DNA from 2 places in the Glaciecola siphonariae genome. Region 2 is predicted to be linked to the other one. Evidence: predicted binding sites of a transcription regulator. Region 2 holds the regulator's gene; the other holds the start of a gene.
What was found. Region 2 encodes FNR, which switches genes on or off when oxygen is low (the NO sensors DNR and NnrR bind a similar motif). Its sites were predicted from a motif close to TTGATCTAGATCAA; they were not measured.
Positions count from the first base shown of each region.

Region 1 (11,239 bases), 1.2 Mb from region 2:
CGCCAGCAAGCGACTGACTTACTTAAGGAGTTTGAACAAAGCTCAACTGCGCTTTTAGGTCGTGAGCCAAATGATATTGCTGCCGCCGCCACCGATTACTTGCACTACAGTGCTTACATCATTTTAGGCATCCTTTGGCTGGATATGGCGAGCAGCGCACAGGCATCCGGCAATGAGTTAATTGCCAAAGGAAAACAAAACACATGTGCGTTCTACATTAAGCGATTATTACCTAGAAAAGATTTGCACAAGCAAGTTATACACAGTCGGTCAGATGACGTACTGAACGTAGCTGATCAAGAGTTTGATTACGTATAACAGCTTTATCTTTTGCCATGAGTGAGCCTGTGCTCGGCTCATGGCAGGCGCTAAAGGCTTGATCAAAATCGTTTAATATATCAGCTACCGACTCAAGTCCCACGGAAAAGCGAACTAGAGTATCGCTGATGCCATGCGCCGCCCGCTGTTCAGGCGTGTAGGCTGCATGCGTCATACTTGCAGGATGCTGAATTAGGCTTTCTGCGTCTCCTAGTGACACGGCACGTTGAATCATTTTCAGCTCATTCATCAAGGCCTTCCCACTCTCTAAGCCGCCGTTAAGTTCAAAGGCAATCATTCCGCCAAATAATCGCATTTGTTTTTTCGCCAACTCATGCTGTGGATGCTCAACCAAGCCGGGATAATAGACATGTTTTACCGCGCTATGGTCTGTTAAATATTGTGCCACTGTTTGCGCCGATTGACTGTGACGCTGCATTCTTAGCTCAAGCGTTTTCAGACCGCGCATAATGAGCATCGCGGTAAATGGTGACATGCACGCGCCGGTCATATCCTTTAAACCTTCAACGCGTACCTGATTAACCAAGTCAGTGCTGCCCACTAGTAAACCTGCAACTAAGTCACCATGCCCGCCTAAATATTTGGTGGCAGAATGAATCACCAGATCTGCGCCGAGGGCTATCGGCTGCGTAAGGTACGGTGTTGCATAGGTGTTATCAACAATGCTGATTGCACCGGCGTCACGCGCTAGGCTGCATACAGTTTGTATGTCAACAATACGCATATTCGGATTAGCCGGCGTCTCAAAATAGACGAGTTTAGTGCGCGGCGTGATTGCGCTGGCGAGGGCATCTGTATCGGTCATATCAACAAACTTTACGCTCACGCCAAATTTACTTAAGCCATGCTGCATGAAGGCATAAGTGCATCCGTATAAGGTGATATCTGCAAGCACTTCGTCACCAGATTGTAACAATGTCCACATGGTAGCGCTTATCGCTCCCATCCCTGACGCAAAGCTCAATCCTGATTGAGCCCCTTCCAAACAAGCAATACGCTTTTCTAAAATATCGAGAGTAGGATTTGATATACGGCTGTAAAAGTGTCCTTGAGCATTGCCAGCAAACAAGTCGGCGCCATGTTCGGCACTCTCAAAAGTGTAGGTTGAGCTAAGGTGTAGCGGAGGATTAAGCGCGCCCTGCTCTTGCTGGGCGTCATAAGCAAAATGAATTGCGTTGGTAGCAAAGCCTGTATTATTAGATTGCTCAGACATAAGCTTCTCTTGAAATATAAACACGCCACTAGCTTACTACCAAATTTATGAAATTAACTTGCAATATATGCCACAGATACTATATTAATTAGCATTAAATGCTATAAATAAGCTATCAATGGATAAAATTGACCGAAATATTCTTCGCGAGCTGCAGCGCAATGGCCGAATCACTAATCAAGAGCTCGCAGAACGTGTAAATTTATCACCAAGTCCTTGTTTAAGACGCGTAAAACAGCTTGAACAATCAGGTTTAATCAAAGGCTACAATGTAGAGGTCGACCATGAGGCCTATGGTCTGCCGATCATCGTTTTTGTGCGCGTTCAGCTTGAGCGTCATAGCGCCGATGTAGTGAGTAAATTTGAAAAGGCGATAAAAGATGCCCAGCGAGTTTTAGAGTGTTATGTAATGACCGGGCGCTCAGATTATTTACTGAAAGTGATGGTAAAAGACCTGCACGATTACGAGCACTTTGTGCGCCACCAACTGCATGAAATTGGCAATATTGCGTCAATCGATACCAGTTTCGCTTATGGTGTTGTTAAACGCTCCCATGTGCTTCCTATGGTAGACTCAACATTGTAAAGTAAAGCGTTAACTAATCGATTAAGCTCAGCTAACAGTATCATAAGCTCGGCTCTGGATATAAAAAGCGCCCAGAGCTGAGGTTATTATATTCGCATCTAACATATAAAGAGCCAAAAAATATGCACACTCATTATCCTATCGGCACTCCCGGTAAACCATGGACGCAAGACGAAAAAGCGATATGGCGTAAACAGCAGTCTTGCTCGCGTTCGTATCGAACAGAAGTGCTTGAAAAACTTTATAAGCTAAATCACAAATTAGACCTGCATCATTATGGCGCACTTAACTACAATACTCAGCGCTATCCACTTTTTGCGCTGTGTACACCAAAGTTTAAGCCGAGTCTTCCAAGCGTGTTGATTACCGGCGGCGTACACGGCTACGAAACCAGCGGTGTTCAAGGTGCAATTTTGTTTATGCAAGATGCCATAGACCGCTACACCGACCACTTTAATTTTATAGTGGCACCCTGCGTAAGTCCGTGGGGCTATGAAACTATAAATCGATGGAACCCAAAGGCGGTAGACCCAAATCGCTCCTTTTTTGATAACGGTCCATCTGACGAAGCAAATGCAATTATGGCATTTGTTAAACCTTATCAAAGTCGTTTATTAGCGCATTTTGACCTACATGAAACAACCGACACCGACAACTCAGAATTTAGACCAGCGTTAGCGGCTCGAGACGGGATTGTGCAAGATAAATGGGAAATACCTGATGGGTTTTATACAGTTGGCGATAGCGGACGGGCCAAGCTAGATTTTCAAAAAGCGATTATAAAAAGCGTACAGGGCGTTACCCATATTGCACCGCCCGACAAGCACGGTAAACTGATTGGTAGCGATATGGTCAGCGATGGCGTGATTCTGTATGACAAGCGCAGCCTGCATTTATGCGGCGGCTTTACCGATGCCGAATATGTGACCACTACTGAGGTGTATCCCGATAGTCCAAAAGCCAATCCACAGCAATGTAATCGCGCCCAAGTTGCCGCTATTTGTGGTGGTCTTGACTATATTTTAAGTACTCAGGTCTAAACAGAACATGCTTTAAAGCGGTTTTTCCCAAAACAAGGCTCGACCCATCTCTGGGTCGAGTTCATAAGCCTTAAACCCGCATTTGATATAAGCTTGCTGCGCAGGGATATTTCCTTCCAATACCTCTAAAGTAATTTTACATGCATTGCGTTTTTCTGCCTCGAGCTCAATAGCATCCATCAAGGTTTTGCTCAAGTCCCTTCCTCTAAAAGCCGGCAACACAGCAAAATCATGTACGTTGATAACCGCTCGCCCTTTGAAGGTCGAAAAGCTCTCAATACAATTAGCAAACGCAACAGGTACCAAGTCGGCTGTGCTTATTTCAGCTGCATCTTTGTGCGCATACACCAATATGGAAAACACATAGGAGCGCGTCGACATTTCATGTATTAAACGCTCAGTTACCGATACCGGCACCGCTTGCCCGCCTCCCATAGGGTCTTTCGCGTAGGCCTGCAGCATGTAAATCAAGTCGGTAGCGTGGCGAGAATTGGCATAATCTACCAACGTTGTTACAAAGTGAAGAGAGGTCATTGTGAGACTCCGATTGTTCGGTGATTTTATTTAGTAGTTTGTCGAGAAATTTTGCTAAGTAAACTTGTCCGGTAATTGGGTCCAGTTACAAAGCTTGCTTATGAGGCTTAAATATATAGGCTAAGTGTAAAAGCCAGCTAAACAATTATTTGCCCATCGCGCCACTAAGGCAGAATGAGGAATTAGCTCGCCTTAAAATCAGAGCTTAAGACCTTAAGCGCTTTGAGTTTGCTTTCAAGATTGCTCAGCTTTTTCATCGTTACCGTTGCAAAAACAAAAGCTGAAATGCCCATCGACATACCGATTATGCCAAATACAAACCCTAATTCGTCCATGATCAAATCCCTCAAAATTGAAGTGTAGCTTTAAACTCTAAACCATTTTGGCAATTTAACAATGACCTTTTCATTTAGGCTTTCATTGAAATGCATTTGCGTTTGAACCTTACACTGAATTGCAGGGGCTCTAATTACCTCTCTTTGACTCAAAGGAGATGTGTAGAGGGCTTTTTAGTAATAAGAAGGTTTCAGATGGCTTTGTTTACCCTCCTTTAACTTCAAGGGGCTTTGACTTGCAGGAGGCTTTTTAGTGATAAGAAGGTTTGAAATGGCATGATTTGCAGGGGGGACTTTGCTTGAAAACATCGAAATCATGGATGATTTCGTTGAGCGCCCATGGATGGGATTACAGCGTTTTTCAAGCAAAGTCCCCCCTGCAAACAAAGGCCCTGTAAGTTCATAAAGAATTAAGATCCTGCTTCACTCTATAACGGCGTAGAGTTTCTCATGTTTGGTTCATTAGGTTTATTGCTTTATTTGATTATTTTTTGTACTATTTGGGCTGAAAGTAGCACGTTTACTAGAACTCGCGGTCGTATAATAAAGCAGCAATACAATAATTATAATAAAAGTACGTCGAAGGATTGACCTCAGTTGAATAATAAGCCGAGCGACGTAATGAAAATTTTTTTGATCAATGAGAATAAAAAAGAACGTGAATGGCTGACCAGTGCGCTAAAAATGAGCAGCCAAATAGATTCCGTTCTCTGCCATGAAAGAGGCTACGAACTCGAAGTAGAAGATGCTAGCTTTTCTTCCGCTTTCATCGTGGTGACCCAAGAACAATTCCCCGCACTGCGCAGGCAATTGTCCAAATACTATTCGGCAAAAGACCTGCCTTGTCCTATCTTAATTCTTACCGATTCGTTTGACAGTTTTGATGTGAGCGGCTATCGAAATTTTACTATCGACGCATTCCCTACGCACGCCGTAACGCCAGATATACTCAAATATTTGCTTGGTACGCTGCGCAGAGATTTCCGTAAAGACGTGAGGCTGAAACGCTTAGCACATTTTGACAGCCTAACGGGTGCTACCAATAGATATTTGTTTGGCGACAGAACCAAACAAACCATTGCCGCTGCGCGCAGGCAAAACGAACCGCTTGCATTTATGTATTTTGACTTAGATAAATTCAAAGAGATAAATGACAAATATGGGCACAACACCGGTGATGAATATCTAAAAACCTTTGTTGAAATTGTCCAAGAGAATGTACGAGACTCTGATACTTTCGGCCGGCTTGGTGGCGACGAATTTGGGCTACTGTTGCCAAAGTCCTACGAGATTGACGCTGTTAAAAAAGCAAAAAAGATCCTTCGCGATCTATCCGTCAAACAAAGTATAAATGGGCATCGACTGTCGATTGCTACCGCCATTGGCATCGCGGCGTTTACTGAAAGTGACTTAAAAAACGATATCAATTACAAGGCGCTTATCGGGTATGCAGACAAAGCGGCGTTCGCGTCAAAAAACAAAGGGAAACACCAATACTCGGTGTATCGCCACCCTGCTCGTACGCATAAAAAAGCAGCCATTAGAGCGTAAGGCTCTATGGCTGCTTTTTTGATATCATTCAATCAAGACACTGACTTAGCGTCCTGATGGTAGTAGCTTAACTAGCTTGTTCGTCGCTTTGCTTAAAAGTGTCTTTAAACCATTTCTCTAGCATGTTTTTTTCGTAGGGAAAGGCGTCGGTATTGTTTCGAATTCGCCCTGCGCGATTTAAATAGCTCATATCTTTAAGATTAACTTGGTCGGCCTGCAACTGCTCACCATTAGCATCGGTCAGGACAAAGCTAAACTTAATGCGCGGAAAATAAATGTCTTCCATCACGCGCACGTCAAACATAGTTGACCCAATTGGTACGCGCGGACTGCGTGTATCACCGGCTAAATCGATATCTTCAACCGTTACCGCTAATACTTGTCCTTCGGGAAGCGTCTGAGCAAGTTCATCAAAGTAATCTTGCATGGTCTTTAGCACATGCTCTCTAAATTTTGCTCTCGACTGGTTAGACGGGCGAATATCTGTGAAGCTTTTGGGCTCAACAAATTCTATCTTCAAACGGCTATCGGCATCATTTTGCGGCATTGATTCTGACGCAGTTGCATAGCAACTGAGGCCCAAACAAAGGGTCAGTGCACTTAAACACATGCTTTTATAGGCAGACTGGATTCTCATGGTCGTTAAACTCTCTATTTTTATCTATGTCCGTATACCCTAATTACCATACATATTAAGCCAGCCATGGCACAGCTTATGGTCGGTTATACCTGTGCTAAATATAGTCTATTTTGCGCACTTTTGAGACTTTGATATTGATAAAAAGTTCATCGCGCCAAAAATGTATCGCATTAAGACAGCTAAAACAGAGATTTACAAAGGGTCCAATACACCGGTTTGATTGATGTCTGAGCAAAACTTCATCAGATTATTGCCGAATAAATAGGGATTTTTATCATCCGCTAGACAATAGCGGCTATAGAATAAGCGGACCTTATCGATAGAGGACGTCACCTCATACACATAGTCGGTCTGATGAGGCTTAAGCGACATGTTGTTACGCAAAAACGCATTCTGCAACTTCACTAAGCGCGCACGCTCTGGCGCGCCCATGAGGATGTCCACCCAACCACTGAATGTTTCTCCTGCACCGCCAACAAAGGTCTGCACATACGTCATACGAAGGGCGACAATAATGAGCAAAACACCCAACACTCCCGCTATCCAACGCCAAATATTCACCTACAAAGTCTCCGCAATCATCTCATGTGTATCATAACCTAGTATACAAGATTAAAACGCCCATTTAGCCATACCTGATTATAAATTTTACTCACCAAAATTGAGCGCCTTCGTCATGCAAACAAAAATAAGTTGTTTCAAGTCCTGCTTTAAAAACCATCGTGTTGACAGATGCATGGCGAATTTATTGATCTCAGTTAACAAATCTAAAGTCATCAGGCGTATAATAATCCGATATCAGTTCTTTGATGAACTGCACTTATTACACTTTGGAGCACCGGATGAACGAAAAAATTCGCATCAAGGACATCACTCCTGTCAAAATTGCTAAGCCAAAAGATGCGTTGACCAAACCAAACTACTCTGCCCGAAGCCGCATCTATGTTCGCGCGGTTCAAGGCACGTTTGAGAATATCCGGCGTTTTTTTGGACTCATCTTTTTGGGTATATTTGCCCTCATTCCTTGGTTGGAATATCAGGGCCAGCAGGCGGTATTGCTAGATATTGCATCGCAGCGCTTTAATTTTTTCGCGATGACTCTATGGCCTCAAGACCTCACTATTTTGGCCTACACCTTAATTGTGTCAGCCTTCGCTTTATTTTTTGTTACCACCTTTGCCGGCAGAGTTTGGTGCGGTTTTATGTGCCCTCAAACCACATGGACATTTATATTTATATGGTTTGAAGAAAAAATTGAAGGCTCTCGAAACAAGCGCATGAAGCTTGATCAGCGCAAAATGGACGCTGACAAATTTGTCCGCAAAAGCCTCAAGCACTTCTCGTGGGTGGCCGTCGCCCTGCTTACATCTCTAACCTTTGTTGGTTACTTCACCCCTATTGACGCGCTTTTCATAGATTTTTTCACCTTTAATACTGGTTTTTGGGTGGCGTTTTGGGTCTTATTTTTTACCTTTTGTACCTACGCAAATGCCGGCTATATGCGCGAAATTATGTGCACCCACATGTGTCCGTACGCACGCTTTCAGTCGGCCATGTTTGATAAAGACACGTATACCGTTGCTTACAACGCCCAGCGCGGCGAAAAACGCGGGCCACGCACGCGCAAAATGACGCCTGAACAAGCACAGCAAAAAGGCTTAGGGGACTGCATTGATTGCAATTTGTGTGTGCAAGTATGTCCGACCGGGATTGATATCCGGAACGGCCTTCAGTACGAGTGTATTAACTGCGGTGCATGCGTTGATGCCTGTAACGGCGTAATGGAAAAAATGGGTTATGAAAAAAACCTTATCAGCTTTACCTCAGAACACGAATTAAAGGGCGGGACAACCAAAATATTTCGCTCTAAGCTTGTGGGTTACGCGGTTGTATTGCTCATCATGACCGGTCTTTTGATTGCTGATATTGCCACCCGCGTGCCTCTAGAAGTTGACATTATTCGTGACCGCAACTCTCTCGACAGAGAAACGAACGAGGGGCTGATAGAGAATGTATATACACTCAAAATTCTCAACAAGTCACAGCAAAAGCGAACCTACACCGTGGCGGTGAATGGCATTGTTGATGCGAGCTTTTATGGTGACACCGAAGTGACTGTTGAGGGCGGTGGCGTATTTACCCTGCCCATAAGCGTCGCAACCGACCCGAGCAATTTAGAGGTGGGTACACAAAAAATATATTTCCGCGTCAGTACTTTAGATGAACAAGGTGATACCATAGAGGTTGAAGAACCAAGTACATTTATATTTACCGGTGTCTGAATTTCATTTTACTCGACTTACCCCTGAGCTGATTTTAGACGGCATTGAAAGCCTTGATGTGCAAGTTGCATCAGGCCTTTTAGCCCTCAACAGCTATGAAAATCGCGTTTATCAGTTTGTAGCTGAAGACCAGCGCCGCTTTGTGGCAAAATTTTATCGGCCTTTGCGTTGGAGCGACGAGCAAATACTAGAGGAACATCGCTTCAGCCAATTGCTTGCTGAAGATGATATACAGGTGGTTGCCCCCCTCACTATTCACGGAAAATCATTGCACGAGCTAGACGGCTATCGATTTGCGCTTTTTCCTTCGGTGGGCGGTCGCCAGTTTGAGGTGGATAATTTAGACCAGCTTGAATCGGTTGGGCGCACTATAGGAAAGATGCACCGTAGGGCACATACCGAGAGCTTTGCATATCGTCCGCCCATCAGCATTGAAACCCATCTTCAAGCGCCAATTACAACACTTAAAACCCATGATATTGTGCCGCCTCATTTGCACACTGCATTTTTCACTATTATTGAGCAATTAATTGAGCGCACCACCTCTGATTACACAAAAGCGATAGCGCAGTGCCGCAGCGGTGCTCGTTTACATGGCGATGTACATCCTGGCAATATCCTGTGGCGAGACGGTCCGATATTCGTTGATTTTGACGACTGCAGAAACGGCCCAGCCATCCAAGACCTATGGATGATGTTGAGCGGCGACCGTCAGCAGCAGCTACTGCAGCTTGATATACTGGTTAACGCCTATGAAGAATTTCATGAGCTAGACTACAAAGAGTTTCACCTTATCGAACCCTTACGCGCCATGCGCATGGTGCATTATATGGCTTGGCTTGCCCTACGTTGGCAAGACCCAGCCTTCCCCACCGCTTTTCCATGGTTTGGTGAAGATAAGTACTGGGAAGGTCAAATCTTGGCTCTCAAAGAACAGTTTGCTGCGCTCGACGAGGCAACGCTTAGCTTAAGCCCTTACTAAGACCTACTCGATTGAAGCCACCCAATGATTATTTTTATATAATTCATAACCTTAATGGCGTTGCTTATTCACTTTATTACCGTATCATTTGAGCGGTTAAGGTGCTTAATATATCTAGCGCGTTTTTAGTTAGTAGCAGTTTTCAAATGCAAACGGGTATGTTGAGGTAAACGGGAAACAGGTGAAATACCTGTGCTGCCCCCGCAACGGTAAGCAACATGCAACCCTGCCCTTAATGCTGTTTAGTTATTCATTTAACCGCACAAGCGAAAAGTCGCACATAAGCGCGTAATCGATGAATCGCAAAAGTTATTGTCTTATGCACACTTAAAAGCGTGCGCGCACAAGGATGTGCGCGCCCGAGCGGCCAGGATGGCGAAAAGCGTCTTTTAAGTGTGTATAAGACTTTAACTAGATTCATCGATTACGCGCTCAACAACAGCATTAAAGGTAGGGTTGTGAGTTCTGCAAATACAATCAAGTCTTGATTGCGTCAGCCACTGTGAACTTTGCTAACAAGCTTAAATCATGGGAAGGTTTTGTCAGAATGTTGTAAGCCCGGATACCGGCCTTAATAAGCGGATACAGGTCAGTATATTGCTTGTATCTATTATTATTTGGCATTGCTCGGCGGGAGCAATTACAAGGACTTACATGAAACATACTCTACTATTTCTTGCACTGGGATACAGTGTGAGCGGACAGGCATTGGCCGCTCAAACCCCTCAAGCACCATCACAATCTGTGGCATCTTTTGATGATGAACTTGAAACTATCAGCATTACCGGCTCTAGAAGCCCTATCGCACAAAAATATGTTGCCGGCGCACTCAGCGTGATTGACCAAGCACAAATTGAAGCCTCCGGTGCCTTAGATTTAAGCGAACTTCTGCGCACCATACCAAGCGTGAATATTTCTCAAAGTGGCCCGATGGGTACGCTTAGAGAAATTCGATTTCGTGGCAGCGAAAGTAATCACGTTTTAGTGATGCTCGACGGCGTGGAAATTAACGACCTAGGGCAAGGCGGACTCATTGATTTGTCGCATCTTACGCTAGCAAACATAAGCAGAATCGAAGTGCTGCGCGGCCCCCAAAGCGCCTTATGGGGAAGTGCCGCCGTTGCTGGCATAATTAGCATCACATCAAAAACCGCCAGCGATAGCTTCAGTGCCAATCTTGCAGCGGGCTACGGCAATAAAAATACCGCTCAGGTGCGCGGCGCGGTCTCAGGTCGTGACGACAACTTTAGCTACAGCCTAAGCCTTGCTCACCTTAATACCGATGGCGAAAATATTGCTCGCCCGTCTGTTGCTAGCGGCGATGGGGAGGACGACGGTTATAAAAATACCACCGCATATGCGAAGCTTGCTTATCGCTTTTCTAAGCACAACAGAATAGATGCTAACGCGCGTTTAGTTGACTACAAAAGCGATTTTGACAGTACAGACTTCTCTACGGGTTTAATTGCAGATGCCAACAATGTGTCTAACGGTGAGCAGCACTCGTTTGGCGTAAATTGGTATTTTAGCTTGCCCAAGAGCATTTGGTCTCAACAATTGTCGTATCAATACAGTGACCAAGAAAACAAAAACTTCTCAGACGCTGTGTTTAGTGGCTCTACCAAAGGCGAGAAACATAGACTGGTTTACAATCATACTTTTGACATTGAAAGTGGGCATGTAAATGTGGGTATTGATGCAGTAGACGAGCAATACACGCAGGCAGGCCCTGTTACC
Region 1 covers NZ_JBHSGU010000002.1:1,901,910-1,913,148, forward strand. Annotated here, with positions in the region: gene ACFO4O_RS09690 (acyl-CoA dehydrogenase family protein) at 1-318, shown strand, start outside; gene ACFO4O_RS09695 (methionine gamma-lyase) at 257-1,552, opposite strand; gene ACFO4O_RS09700 (Lrp/AsnC family transcriptional regulator) at 1,671-2,138, shown strand; gene ACFO4O_RS09705 (M14 family metallopeptidase) at 2,261-3,178, shown strand; gene ACFO4O_RS09710 (GNAT family N-acetyltransferase) at 3,191-3,712, opposite strand; gene ACFO4O_RS09715 (hypothetical protein) at 3,895-4,047, opposite strand; gene ACFO4O_RS09720 (GGDEF domain-containing protein) at 4,669-5,598, shown strand; gene ACFO4O_RS09725 (DUF3016 domain-containing protein) at 5,666-6,235, opposite strand; gene ACFO4O_RS09730 (hypothetical protein) at 6,431-6,799, opposite strand; gene ccoG (cytochrome c oxidase accessory protein CcoG) at 7,081-8,520, shown strand; gene ACFO4O_RS09740 (serine/threonine protein kinase) at 8,513-9,502, shown strand; cobalamin riboswitch at 9,622-9,837, shown strand; gene ACFO4O_RS09745 (TonB-dependent receptor plug domain-containing protein) at 10,157-11,239, shown strand, end outside.
Region 1: ccoG (cytochrome c oxidase accessory protein CcoG) is a predicted target of FNR. The motif match lies at 6,987-7,000, and genes of this name have one in related genera.

Region 2 (11,239 bases):
AAAAAGGACATGCGACGAAATTAATTGAGCGCATGCTGTTTTTGGGTGGAACGCCCGATATGGTCACTCGCACAGGTTTAATGATTGGTAAAGAAGTACCCGACATGCTGCAGAGCGATTTACGTGTTGAGTACGAAGTCGCTGCTAAACTAAAAGAGGTCATTGCAATCTGCGAATCGGAGCACGATTTTGTGACCCGCGATATGTTAATGATTCTGCTAGACGATACAGAAATGGACCATGCACATTGGCTTGAGCAACAGCTTGGTCTGATTAAGCGTTTGGGCCTTCCAAACTATCTTCAGTCGCAGATGTAACAACGCAAGCATATTAAGTCTTCAATCGTGGTTTAAAATTACGGTTGATAGCTTGAAAATGTAGCCTGCTTTAACGCCACTTCACCAGTGGCGTTATTTTTTAGTTCGATAAACATCACCCAATGCATTTCCGACAAATTGCAACTGCCTAAAAACGTCACTGCTCTATTATTATCCTGAGCACTTTCAAACAAAACGGGCGTTTTGCCCATATACATATTCACCCCTTCTATCCATGAATTTTGAACCACAATGTCGTCGCTTAATTCAAAGCGAATGAAGAGTTCTTCTTCAGCCACGGGGGCTTGTTCAAACTTTACACTAACAGGGCGATTAAACGCGGAAAATACGCATTCGCTAGCGGTGATATCACAATCATTGTTTTTAATTAACGATTCATTTACATAACTTACTGACACCCCGTAGATAGCCGCGCACAGCAGGGCTATAAACAAAATTATTCGACTAATGGGTAATGAATTTTTCACAAATAATTAACCGTAAACATTCCTTTATTGACCTTGATCAAACCTTAGTTTGATATGGTATCTTTTTGTATTTAAAAACTTTATGATTCCCCTCGACTAGTGCCGAGTTTACTTTTCTTGCGCGCCCCACTCAACTAGGACGTTAGAAATAAAAGTAAGTTTACACTCGTTTCATCGGTTCCATTTTATTTCTATACACGGAAATTTTTAGTTATGAGCGAAACAAGCCAAGTACATCCTGATTACAACTATAAAGTAGTTAGGCAGTTTACAGTCATGACAGTAATATGGGGCATCATTGGAATGGCGGTGGGCGTGCTATTAGCCGCACAGCTTTTTGCACCCGCGCTGAATTTTGATATTCCATGGCTCACATACTCCCGTCTTCGACCTCTTCATACAAACGCCGTAATTTTTGCGTTTGGTGGGTGTGCATTATTTGCAACGTCCTATTACATTGTTCAGCGCACTTGTCAGGTTCGCTTGTTCAGCGACAAATTAGCTGCTTTTACCTTTTGGGGATGGCAAGCGGTTATATTGTCAGCGGTAATAACACTGCCTTTAGGGATTACAGGCTCTAAAGAGTACGCTGAGCTAGAGTGGCCAATTGACATTTTGATTGCTTTGGTTTGGGTCGCATACTGTATCAACTTCTTTGGTACCTTGGTCATTCGAAAAACCTCTCATATCTACGTAGCAAACTGGTTCTTAGGCGCCTTCATGCTGACCGTTGCGGTTTTGCATATCGGCAACAGTATGGCTATTCCCGTGACCTTCTTTAAATCATATTCAATTTATGCAGGTGCGGTAGATGCCATGATGCAGTGGTGGTATGGGCATAACGCGGTAGGGTTTTTCTTAACCGCGGGATTTTTGGGCATGATGTATTATTTTGTGCCTAAACAAGCTGGCCGCCCGGTTTATTCCTACCGTTTATCTATTGTTCACTTCTGGGCGTTGGTATCGCTCTATATCTGGGCCGGTCCGCATCACTTACACTATACAGCGCTACCTGATTGGACGCAGTCATTAGGCATGGTGATGTCAATCATCTTGTTTGTACCGTCGTGGGGAGGCATGATTAACGGAATAATGACCCTTTCAGGGGCATGGCATAAACTTCGTACCGACCCTATTCTTCGATTCCTCATTGTATCGCTAAGTTTTTACGGCATGTCTACCTTTGAAGGTCCGATGATGGCAATAAAAACCGTAAATGCCTTATCTCATTACACTGACTGGACAGTAGGTCACGTTCACTCTGGTGCTTTAGGTTGGGTGGCAATGGTATCAATTGGTTCGATATATCATCTTGTGCCTATCTTATTCGGGCAGCCAAAAATGTATAGCACACGCTTGATTAACATACATTTCTGGTTAGCGACTATAGGCGTAGTGTTATACATCGTCGCCATGTGGATATCAGGTGTTCTACAGGGTCTTATGTGGCGCGCAATTAACGCTGACGGCACCCTCGCCTACTCATTTGTTGAGTCTTTAGAAGCTTCAAAACCGTTTTATGTTGTTCGCTTTATTGGTGGTTTGTTCGTGGTAGCCGGCATGCTGTTAATGGCTTACAACTGCTACAAGACTATTAGAGCGCCAAAAGAAGAAACACTGGGCAGTGATGCAGATGTTGCGGCATTAGGAGCAGCGAAATGAAAAATCCACATGAGTTAATTGAAAAAAATGTTGGCTTATTAACGGTTCTGATTTTAGTGGCCATCAGCTTTGGCGCGATGGCGCAGATTCTGCCGCTGATGTTTCAGCAAAGTGTACTTGAGCCGGTGAAAGGACTGCGTCCTTACACTGCGTTAGAAATGGAAGGTCGCGATATTTACATCCGTGAGGGTTGTGTAGGTTGTCATAGCCAAATGATCCGACCTTTCCGTGCAGAAACAGAACGCTATGGGCACTATTCAGTATCAGGTGAATCTGTGTGGGAACGCCCGTTTTTATGGGGTTCAAAACGCACAGGTCCAGATTTGGCCCGTGTAGGTGGACGCTACTCAGACGAATGGCACCGCGTTCATTTAATTAATCCGCGTAATGTTGTGCCTGAATCTAACATGCCTGGTTATCCATGGTTGGCTGAAAATAAGTTAACGGGTGAAGATACAGCGAAAAAGCTAGAAGTGAATCGTATGCTCGGCGTGCCATACACTGATGAAGACATTGCTGGCGCAAAAGCCGCGGTTGAGGGTAAAACTGAAATGGAAGCGCTTATTGCTTACCTTCAGTCTCTCGGCACGCATTTGCAGTAAGGCATAACGAAATGAGTAATGCGTAATGGATCAAGGAATTATTGGCAGCATATTTACTGTCATCGTGTTCGTTTCCTTTGTGGGCGCAATCATATGGGCGTTTAGCAGCCGCAATAAAAAGAGTTTTGATGAAGCAGCTAACCTCCCCTTTGCGGATGAAGAGAAACCCCAGTCAATAAAGAAAGATCAGGAGTCATAAGCAATGACTATGTTTTGGACAATTTGGATCAGCGTTATAAGCTTAGGCACCATCTTAGGTTGCTATTTGTTAATGCGCTGGACACTTGCAAATAATACAGGTGTTGAAGAAGGCGAATCAATGGGTCATGAGTTTGACGGCATTGAGGAAATTAACAATCAGCTTCCACGCTGGTGGACCATTCTATTTTACATCACCATGGTGTGGGGCGTGCTATATCTTATCGCCTACCCCGGTTTAGGTGGTTTCAAAGGGCTTTTGGGCTGGAAGAGTGCAAACCTTCATGTATTGAGCTTAGAAGAGTCAGAGCAGGCCTTAAGAGCTGATATTGAGGCCGGTACACTCAATGAGTACGCGACGCAAATAAAGATTGCAGAAGAACGCTTCGACCCAATCTTTGAGGCCTACGCGAAAGTGCCCATTGAAACCCTTGCTAAAGATGAAGAGGCCTTACAAGTAGGTAAACGTTTGTTTATTCAAAACTGCGCACAGTGCCACGGCTCTGATGCTAGAGGCCAGCGCGGCGGGTTCCCTAACCTTACCGATAACGATTGGCTGTATGGCGGAAGCGGTGAAAAAATCAAAGAAACCTTGATTAAAGGGCGCATCGGCGCAATGCCAGGATGGTTAGCAAGCTTCGGCGAGCAAGGCGTAGATGAAGTTGTGGCCTACACACTTAGCTTAAGCGGCAGAGATGTGGACACAGATTTAGCCAACGCAGGCAAAGCACGTTTTGCTGCATGTGCAGCGTGTCACGGTATGGACGGTAAAGGCAATCAAATGATTGGCGCGCCAAACCTTACTGACAACATCTGGTTGTACGGCGGAAGCGAGAGAGCAGTCACTGAAACTCTATACTATGGCCGAAACGGTGTAATGCCGGCGTTTAATGAAACCTTAGGCGAAGACAAAGTGCACGTGGTAGCGGCTTACGTGTACAGTTTGTCGCAAGAGTAAGCGAAAGATTCGCGAATTATAAGGTCTGTAGACAAGTTAATTCGTTGATGAAAAGCCTCGTTTTACGAGGCTTTTTTGTGTAACTTTCATCAATCGCTTAGGTAGTATTGGTGAGCTAATTTTAGGCAAATCATGCAAGAGAAAGACACAACAGCTTGGTATAAACAGTTTTGGCCTTGGTTTTTAATTGCCATTCCCTTGTCATCGATGATGGTCGGCAGTGTGGTGATACACTTTGCTACCGATGGTACAAACGCAATGGTAGTAGATGACTATTATAAAGAGGGAAAAGCGATTAACGCGCGTTTGGAAAAAATAGATAGGGCAAAAGAACTTGGTATTACTACCCTCTTGAACGTTAAACAAGGCAATATTGAGCTTGAGTTTACCAGCGGTGCGCCACAAACCGGTGAGGCCTTAAAACTTGAGTTTTTTCATGTTACGCAAGAAGCAAAAGACTTTGATGTATTGCTGACACGAGACGCCAACGGCACGTATCGCAGCAATGCTGAAAACGACATCAAGGGTAAATGGCGCATACGCCTTATGCCTCTTGATGAAAACTGGAAAGTACAAGACGTTGTTAACCTGCCCCAAACCAAGGCATTTGTGTTCGAGCCATAATATAAATGAGTATAACGATTGCACCGGGCGCCTGTTTTCACTGCGGTTTACCAAACACTGAAGGTGACACCTACCCCGTAAGTATAATTGGGCAAACACACTTTATGTGCTGCCCTGGCTGTCAAGCTGTAGCGTCAGCCATTGTTGATAATGGGCTGGAAAGCTACTACGAATTTAGAACCGAGCCGGCTGCCCGCGGTGATGCGGCGCTTGATAATACGATGTCTAAACTGGCAGTGTACGATGAGCCTGAGCTTCAGGAAGAGTTTGTATTTGATCAAGGCAAAGATAAACAAATTCAGCTGACCGTTGAAGGCATCACCTGCGCCGCCTGCGGCTGGTTAATAGAAAAGCAGCTCGCTAAGTTGGAAGGGATCAAGCAAGTATCGGTCAATGTGTCGGCTCGCCGGGCTTTGGTAACGTGGAATAACGAGCAAATTAAGCTTTCTGGCGTATTAAGCCGCATGAAGTCTATCGGCTATGAATCTCTTCCCTTTCAGCCCGATAACCATGAAGCCTCATATAAAAAAGAACAAAAGTCGTATTTAAAAAAATTAGGACTTGCCGGCATCATGACCATGCAGGTGATGATGCTTGCGATGGGTCAATACTTTGATATGTTCGGCAATATTGACGCTGAAGCCATCGGATATTTCAATGCCGTCAGCCTTTTACTAACCACACCTGTGGTCTTATATTCGGGCAGTATTTTTTACGTGAGCGCTATTAAAGCCATGATGGCCAAAACAGTAAATATGGATGTGCCCATCACCATTGCCATTGCCGCAACGTATGTCGCTGGGGTGCTCGCGGTTAATAAAAGCACCGGTGAGGTATATTTTGAATCTATCTGCATGTTCATTTTCTTTTTGCTTATCAGCCGGTTTTTGGAACATCGCAGCCGCCATCGCGCCTCTGAAATTTCATCAAACATGTTAAAACTCATACCGGTTACCGCCTCGCGTTTGCAAGATGGTCAGTGGGTATCTGTACTTGCAAAGCAGCTGCTTGCTGGCGATACAGTGTTGGTAAAAGCGGGCGAATCGATTCCTATCGACGGCGTAATTACTGAAGGTGAATCAAGTGCAGATGAATCGATGCTTACCGGTGAGTTTGAACCTGTGAAAAAACGCAAGGGCGACCGCGTATATGCCGGTTCGCTTAATCAGCAAGGGAGCATTACCCTGCAGGTTAGCAGCAGCCTTAAATTTGCCATGATGAACCAAATATTACGACTGCAGGAAGTCGCTATGGGCAGCAAACCCAAGGTTGCTCTAATTGCCGATAGACTGTCGCGATACTTTGTGAGCGTTGTGCTCGTGGTAAGTGCGTTGACTTATTGGTATTGGTGGTCACAAAATGACCCTCATGCATTTTGGATTACTATTTCGGTCTTAGTAGCAACCTGCCCTTGTGCACTTGGGCTAGCCACACCATCAGCGTTAACCTGCGCTATGGCCAAACTCAATAAGCTTGGTATTTTATTAAAACGAGCCGACGCGCTTGAGCAAATCACGCATGCAACAGACATTGTATTTGATAAAACCGGCACGCTTACCCAAGGCAAGTTTTCGATTAACCGCGCGGTATACATGCCTGATGCTTCTCTTATTGAAACTACTAGCGCGCCTGCAGGTGTTTCTGTAAACAAGCATGTAGAGGAACATTTGTCTTCGTTAGCCTGTTTGCTCGAGTCTCGCTCTGAACACCCCATTGCTAAAGCCTTTAGTGCAGAAGCGTTAAAGGTAAAGAGCATGTCGTCATTTAATATAGAAAGCTACGACGTTGAAATTGGTAAAGGTATTTGCGCATCAGTGAATGGACAAAAATGCTATATCGGGTCTAAGAAGTACGTGTTGTCGAACAGTCAGCAGGCAGATATTTGGCCCGGTGCAAACGTATTAATGGCGATAAATGGGAAAGTAGCTGCGGCATTTTGGGTGACCGACACAATCAAAGAGGACGTTAAATCAGTACTCGATTCCTTGCACACCTATGATTTATCGATTTTAAGTGGCGATGCTCAAGAAAATGTTGATGCCATTGCTTCACAGCTCAATATCACGCATGGTTTTGGTGGCTGCCCACCCGAGGCTAAACTTGACCACATTCATGCCCAGCAACAGCAGGCTAAGTCGATCATTATGCTTGGCGACGGCATAAATGATGCGCCGGTGCTAGCGGCTGCCGATGTGTCTATTGCAGTTGGCAATGCATCTGATTTAGCAAAGAACGCCGCTGATATTGTGCTACTGAACCCAAAACTGAACGCACTTAGCGATGTGATAGAAATGGCCGTCCGCACGAAACGAAAAATAAAACAAAATATTGCTTGGGCACTTGGATATAATTTACTGGTTCTACCGTTTGCAGTAAGCGGCGTATTAACGCCATGGCAGGCAGCGCTTGGCATGTCTTTAAGTTCTATAATAGTGGTATATAACTCCACACGTTTAATGAGATAATTGCACCATGAGTATTATATTTGTGTTAATTCCGCTGGCGATTATCATTGTTTCAATTGCGGTTGGTGTGTTTTTTTGGGCGGTAAAGTCGAATCAGTTTGATGATCTAGAGCGTCAGGGATACAGCATTTTGTTTGACGACGACATAAAAAAGCCTAACGAAAAAGAAAAGCTTAACACTTCAACGCAGCTTATAGAAGGCGGCGCAAATCGCCCAATAAGCGCAGATACATTAGAAGATAAGGCCATCTCAGATAGCCCAGATGCACACGGCGTAACGAAGGCATCTTCCGCTAAGCATGATTGAAATCGGTCTTTTTTCCGCATTTTTAATGGGCCTGGCCGGTGGCGTGCATTGTGTAGGTATGTGCGGCGGTATTGCCAGCGCATTTACCTTTGCTATTCCCAAGCAGGCCTCTCCTTCTTTTTATATTCTGGCCTACAACGTTGGGCGAGTGCTTTCTTACAGCTTAGCGGGTGCATTAAGCGGCTATTTAGGCGCTATTGCAAGCAACGCCATCCATACCACCATCCCCATTCTCACCATTATCAGCGCGGTCTTTTTGATCCTATTGGCACTTTATATTAGCGACTGGTACAAAGGCCTTTCATATTTTGAGAAACTAGGCTCTCATCTATGGCGCTACCTACAGCCATTATCAAAAAAAATGCTGCCATTTAAGCATCCAGGATATGCGCTTGGCTATGGCATGGTTTGGGGATGGTTGCCATGTGGTTTAGTGTATACAGCGCTGACGTGGTCGATGGCATCGGGCAGTGCGCTTAATGGCGCAGCGTTTATGATGATGTTCGGCGCAGGTACGTTTCCTGCTTTAATTGCAATGAGCCTGGGCGCAAATTTTATTTTGCCCTTTTTACAACACAGTCTTACTCGCAAAACTCTAGCCTTTGGTCTAATTATCTCTGCTTTTGTTTTGATTTTACCGATTATTCAAGGTATAAAGTGATCTGAATTCTCTTAAAGGATGTAATTCATGGCATCTAGTCCTGAGCTCTCCATTCACTGCCAAAGCTGCAGCTTCAGTCACCTCTGTTTACCCGTAAGTCTAAGTAAAACAGAGCTTGAATCACTCGACGATATTATCGAAAGAAAACGTCCCTTGCACAAACATGACAAGCTCGTGCAAAGCGGTCAACCCTTTCACTCCTTGTATGCAGTGCGGTCTGGTTCTTTTAAGTCTTACATCAGCGATAAAGACGGTGTTGAACAAATCACAGGCTTTCATTTTCCTGGCGATATAATTGGCTTTGACGCATTAAAAGACAATAAGCACCAAAGTTATTCTCAAGCACTTGAAACAGCCATGGTATGTGAACTTCCTTACGATACGCTAGATAAAGTGTCGGAGCGCTATCCTAAGTTGCGTCAGCAAATAATGCGCTTCATGAGCGCAGAAATAAAGCACGATCACGAATTAATGATGCTGTTAAGCAAACGCAGTGCTGAAGAGCGCTTACTGCATTTTATTAGTCATTTATCGCAGCGCTTCGATGAGCGCGGTTATTCAGCTAAACAGTTTAATTTGTCGATGACCCGCAATGAAATTGGAAATTACCTCGGCCTCACTGTAGAGACCATTAGCCGCTTACTCACCCGTTTTCAGAAAGAAGGCTTAATAGAAGTTGACGGTAAGCTCATTACCATCTTAGATTTTGCGGGCGTTCAGCAGCGCATGCCGGAGAACGAGATTTCGATTTCTGCAATAAATTAAGATATTCATTGATCCAGCACAAGGCGCCTGCATGCATATGCTCGCGCCTTTTCTTATACTAAGGGTGTCTGAAATAACGGAGAACGTACATGTTCAACTGTTCACGCATCTTAGTCGTATTTGACCCCTACCATAAAGAACAGTCTGCGTTTCAACGCGCGTGCTATCTCGCTGAGAAGACCAACGCGAGTATCCTGCTAGTAAGCTGTATATTCGATGAAACCTACGACATGACTAACTTTTTGACCACCGAGCAGCGTGTTGATATGAAAGCGGCCTTGCTCAATGGGCAAAGCAAAGCCATGCAAGCCTATGTAAGTCGTTGTGATGCTCAGGTGCAAACAAAAGCAATTTGGAACAAATCGCTTTATCGCGGTATTGTCGACGTTGCCACCCATGAGCACTGTGATCTGATTGTGAAAAGCTGCAAACAACACAATAAGTTGGCGCAAAAAGTCTTTACGCCGAACGACTGGCATTTATTAAGGGTAAGCCCAATAAATGTATTAATGGTAAAAGAGCATAGCTGGCCTGAAAACGGCAACATTGTGTCTGCTGTTAGCATCGACACCAACGACAGTGTGCATAATCTGTTAAGCGACCGAGTCTGTAAAGTTAGTTGTGATTTAGCGAAAGTTATAGACGCAAACGTTCATTTGGCGAATACCTTCGCAGGGGCACCTGTTCATATCGCCATTGAAGTGCCTAGCTTTAACGCTCAAGCATATAACGAAGATGTGCAGGCTCGGCATTTAGAAGAGATAAATGCGATTGCAAAGCAGCATGATTTGCCTTCGAATCACGTGCACGTGTCTGAAGGCTTGCCAGAAGATGTAATCCCCAAGCTTTGCGAGCAATTAGACGCTGAACTGCTTGTTCTCGGGTCTGTTGGGCGGCGAGGCATATCCGCGGCGCTGTTAGGCAACACCGCAGAACACATTATTGATAAAATAAACTGTGATACCTTAGTCATCAAGCCAAATATCCAATAGTTATCTTTGCTTAAAAGCAACAGGTGAAACCACGGGGCAAGTTACGTATACTTGCCCCGTTTTTATTTATCTGTTCGCTTTTGCAGGTTGATGCCTCATTAATTCATTAGATCATCAACTCGCAAAGCGTTAAGGACATGTTTTAGTGATGATGCAAGGGTCAAACAACTCAAAAAAACTTCAAAAGCAGCTTAGAAGCCAATGTGCTAAAGCGGTAATTGAATACAATATGATAGAAGATGGCGACTTGGTTATGTGCGCTATAAGCGGAGGCAAAGATAGCTTTGTCATGCTTGACTGCCTGCTACATTTGAAAAAAGTAGCGCCGATAAAATTTGATGTGGTTGCCGTCAACCTCGACCAAAAACAGCCAGGATTCCCAGAACATATTCTTCCGGACTACCTCGAGCATCACGGCATCGATTATTACATTATCGATAAAGACACCTATTCTATTGTTAAGCAAAAGGTTCCTGAAGGGAAAACAACCTGTTCGCTATGCTCACGTCTACGAAGAGGTACGCTGTATACCTTTGCTGATGAGATTGGTGCTCACAAAATTGCCCTCGGTCACCATATGGATGATATGGTTGAGACATTATTTTTAAACATGTTCAACAACGGTAGCTTAAAAGCGATGCCGCCCAAACTATTGAGCGATGATAAACGCAATATCGTCATTAGACCACTTGCGTTTTGTCGTGAAAAAGACATTGCGAAATACGCTGAAATCAAAGAGTTTCCAATTATTCCGTGTAATCTGTGTGGCTCTCAAGAAAATCTTCAGCGTAAAGTAGTCAAAGAGATGCTAAGCAATTGGGATAAACAAAGTCCCGGTCGTGTTGAAAATATATTCACGAGTTTAAAGAACGTGAGTCCGAGTCAGTTAGCTGACGGCGGAATTTTTAATTTTACAGACCTTACTATCGACCGCACTGCCCCGCGCAAAGCGTATGAGCATAGCGGTCCAGAAGTAGCATATTCAAATTTAATTGATTTGAGCGTAAGCTACGAATAGAAGGCTGAATAGAAGCTTAACAACTAGGAGAAAATGTGAAAATTGGTTTGGCTTTGGGCGCAGGCGCTGCGCGCGGTTGGGCACATATTGGTATTATTAAAGCGCTAGAGGAAATAGGCGTAAAAATAGACGTTGTCGCAGGCTGTTCAATCGGCGCGTATGTTGGTGCGGCCTACGCAAGT
Region 2 covers NZ_JBHSGU010000002.1:671,857-683,095, reverse strand. Annotated here, with positions in the region: gene bfr (bacterioferritin) at 1-317, shown strand, start outside; gene ACFO4O_RS04600 (hypothetical protein) at 356-805, opposite strand; gene ccoN (cytochrome-c oxidase, cbb3-type subunit I) at 1,019-2,467, shown strand; gene ccoO (cytochrome-c oxidase, cbb3-type subunit II) at 2,464-3,069, shown strand; gene ACFO4O_RS04585 (cbb3-type cytochrome oxidase subunit 3) at 3,095-3,268, shown strand; gene ccoP (cytochrome-c oxidase, cbb3-type subunit III) at 3,272-4,225, shown strand; gene ACFO4O_RS04575 (FixH family protein) at 4,358-4,849, shown strand; gene ACFO4O_RS04570 (heavy metal translocating P-type ATPase) at 4,855-7,314, shown strand; gene ccoS (cbb3-type cytochrome oxidase assembly protein CcoS) at 7,322-7,621, shown strand; gene ACFO4O_RS04560 (sulfite exporter TauE/SafE family protein) at 7,614-8,282, shown strand; gene fnr (fumarate/nitrate reduction transcriptional regulator Fnr) at 8,310-9,047, shown strand; gene uspE (universal stress protein UspE) at 9,137-10,039, shown strand; gene ttcA (tRNA 2-thiocytidine(32) synthetase TtcA) at 10,188-11,057, shown strand; gene rssA (patatin-like phospholipase RssA) at 11,093-11,239, shown strand, end outside.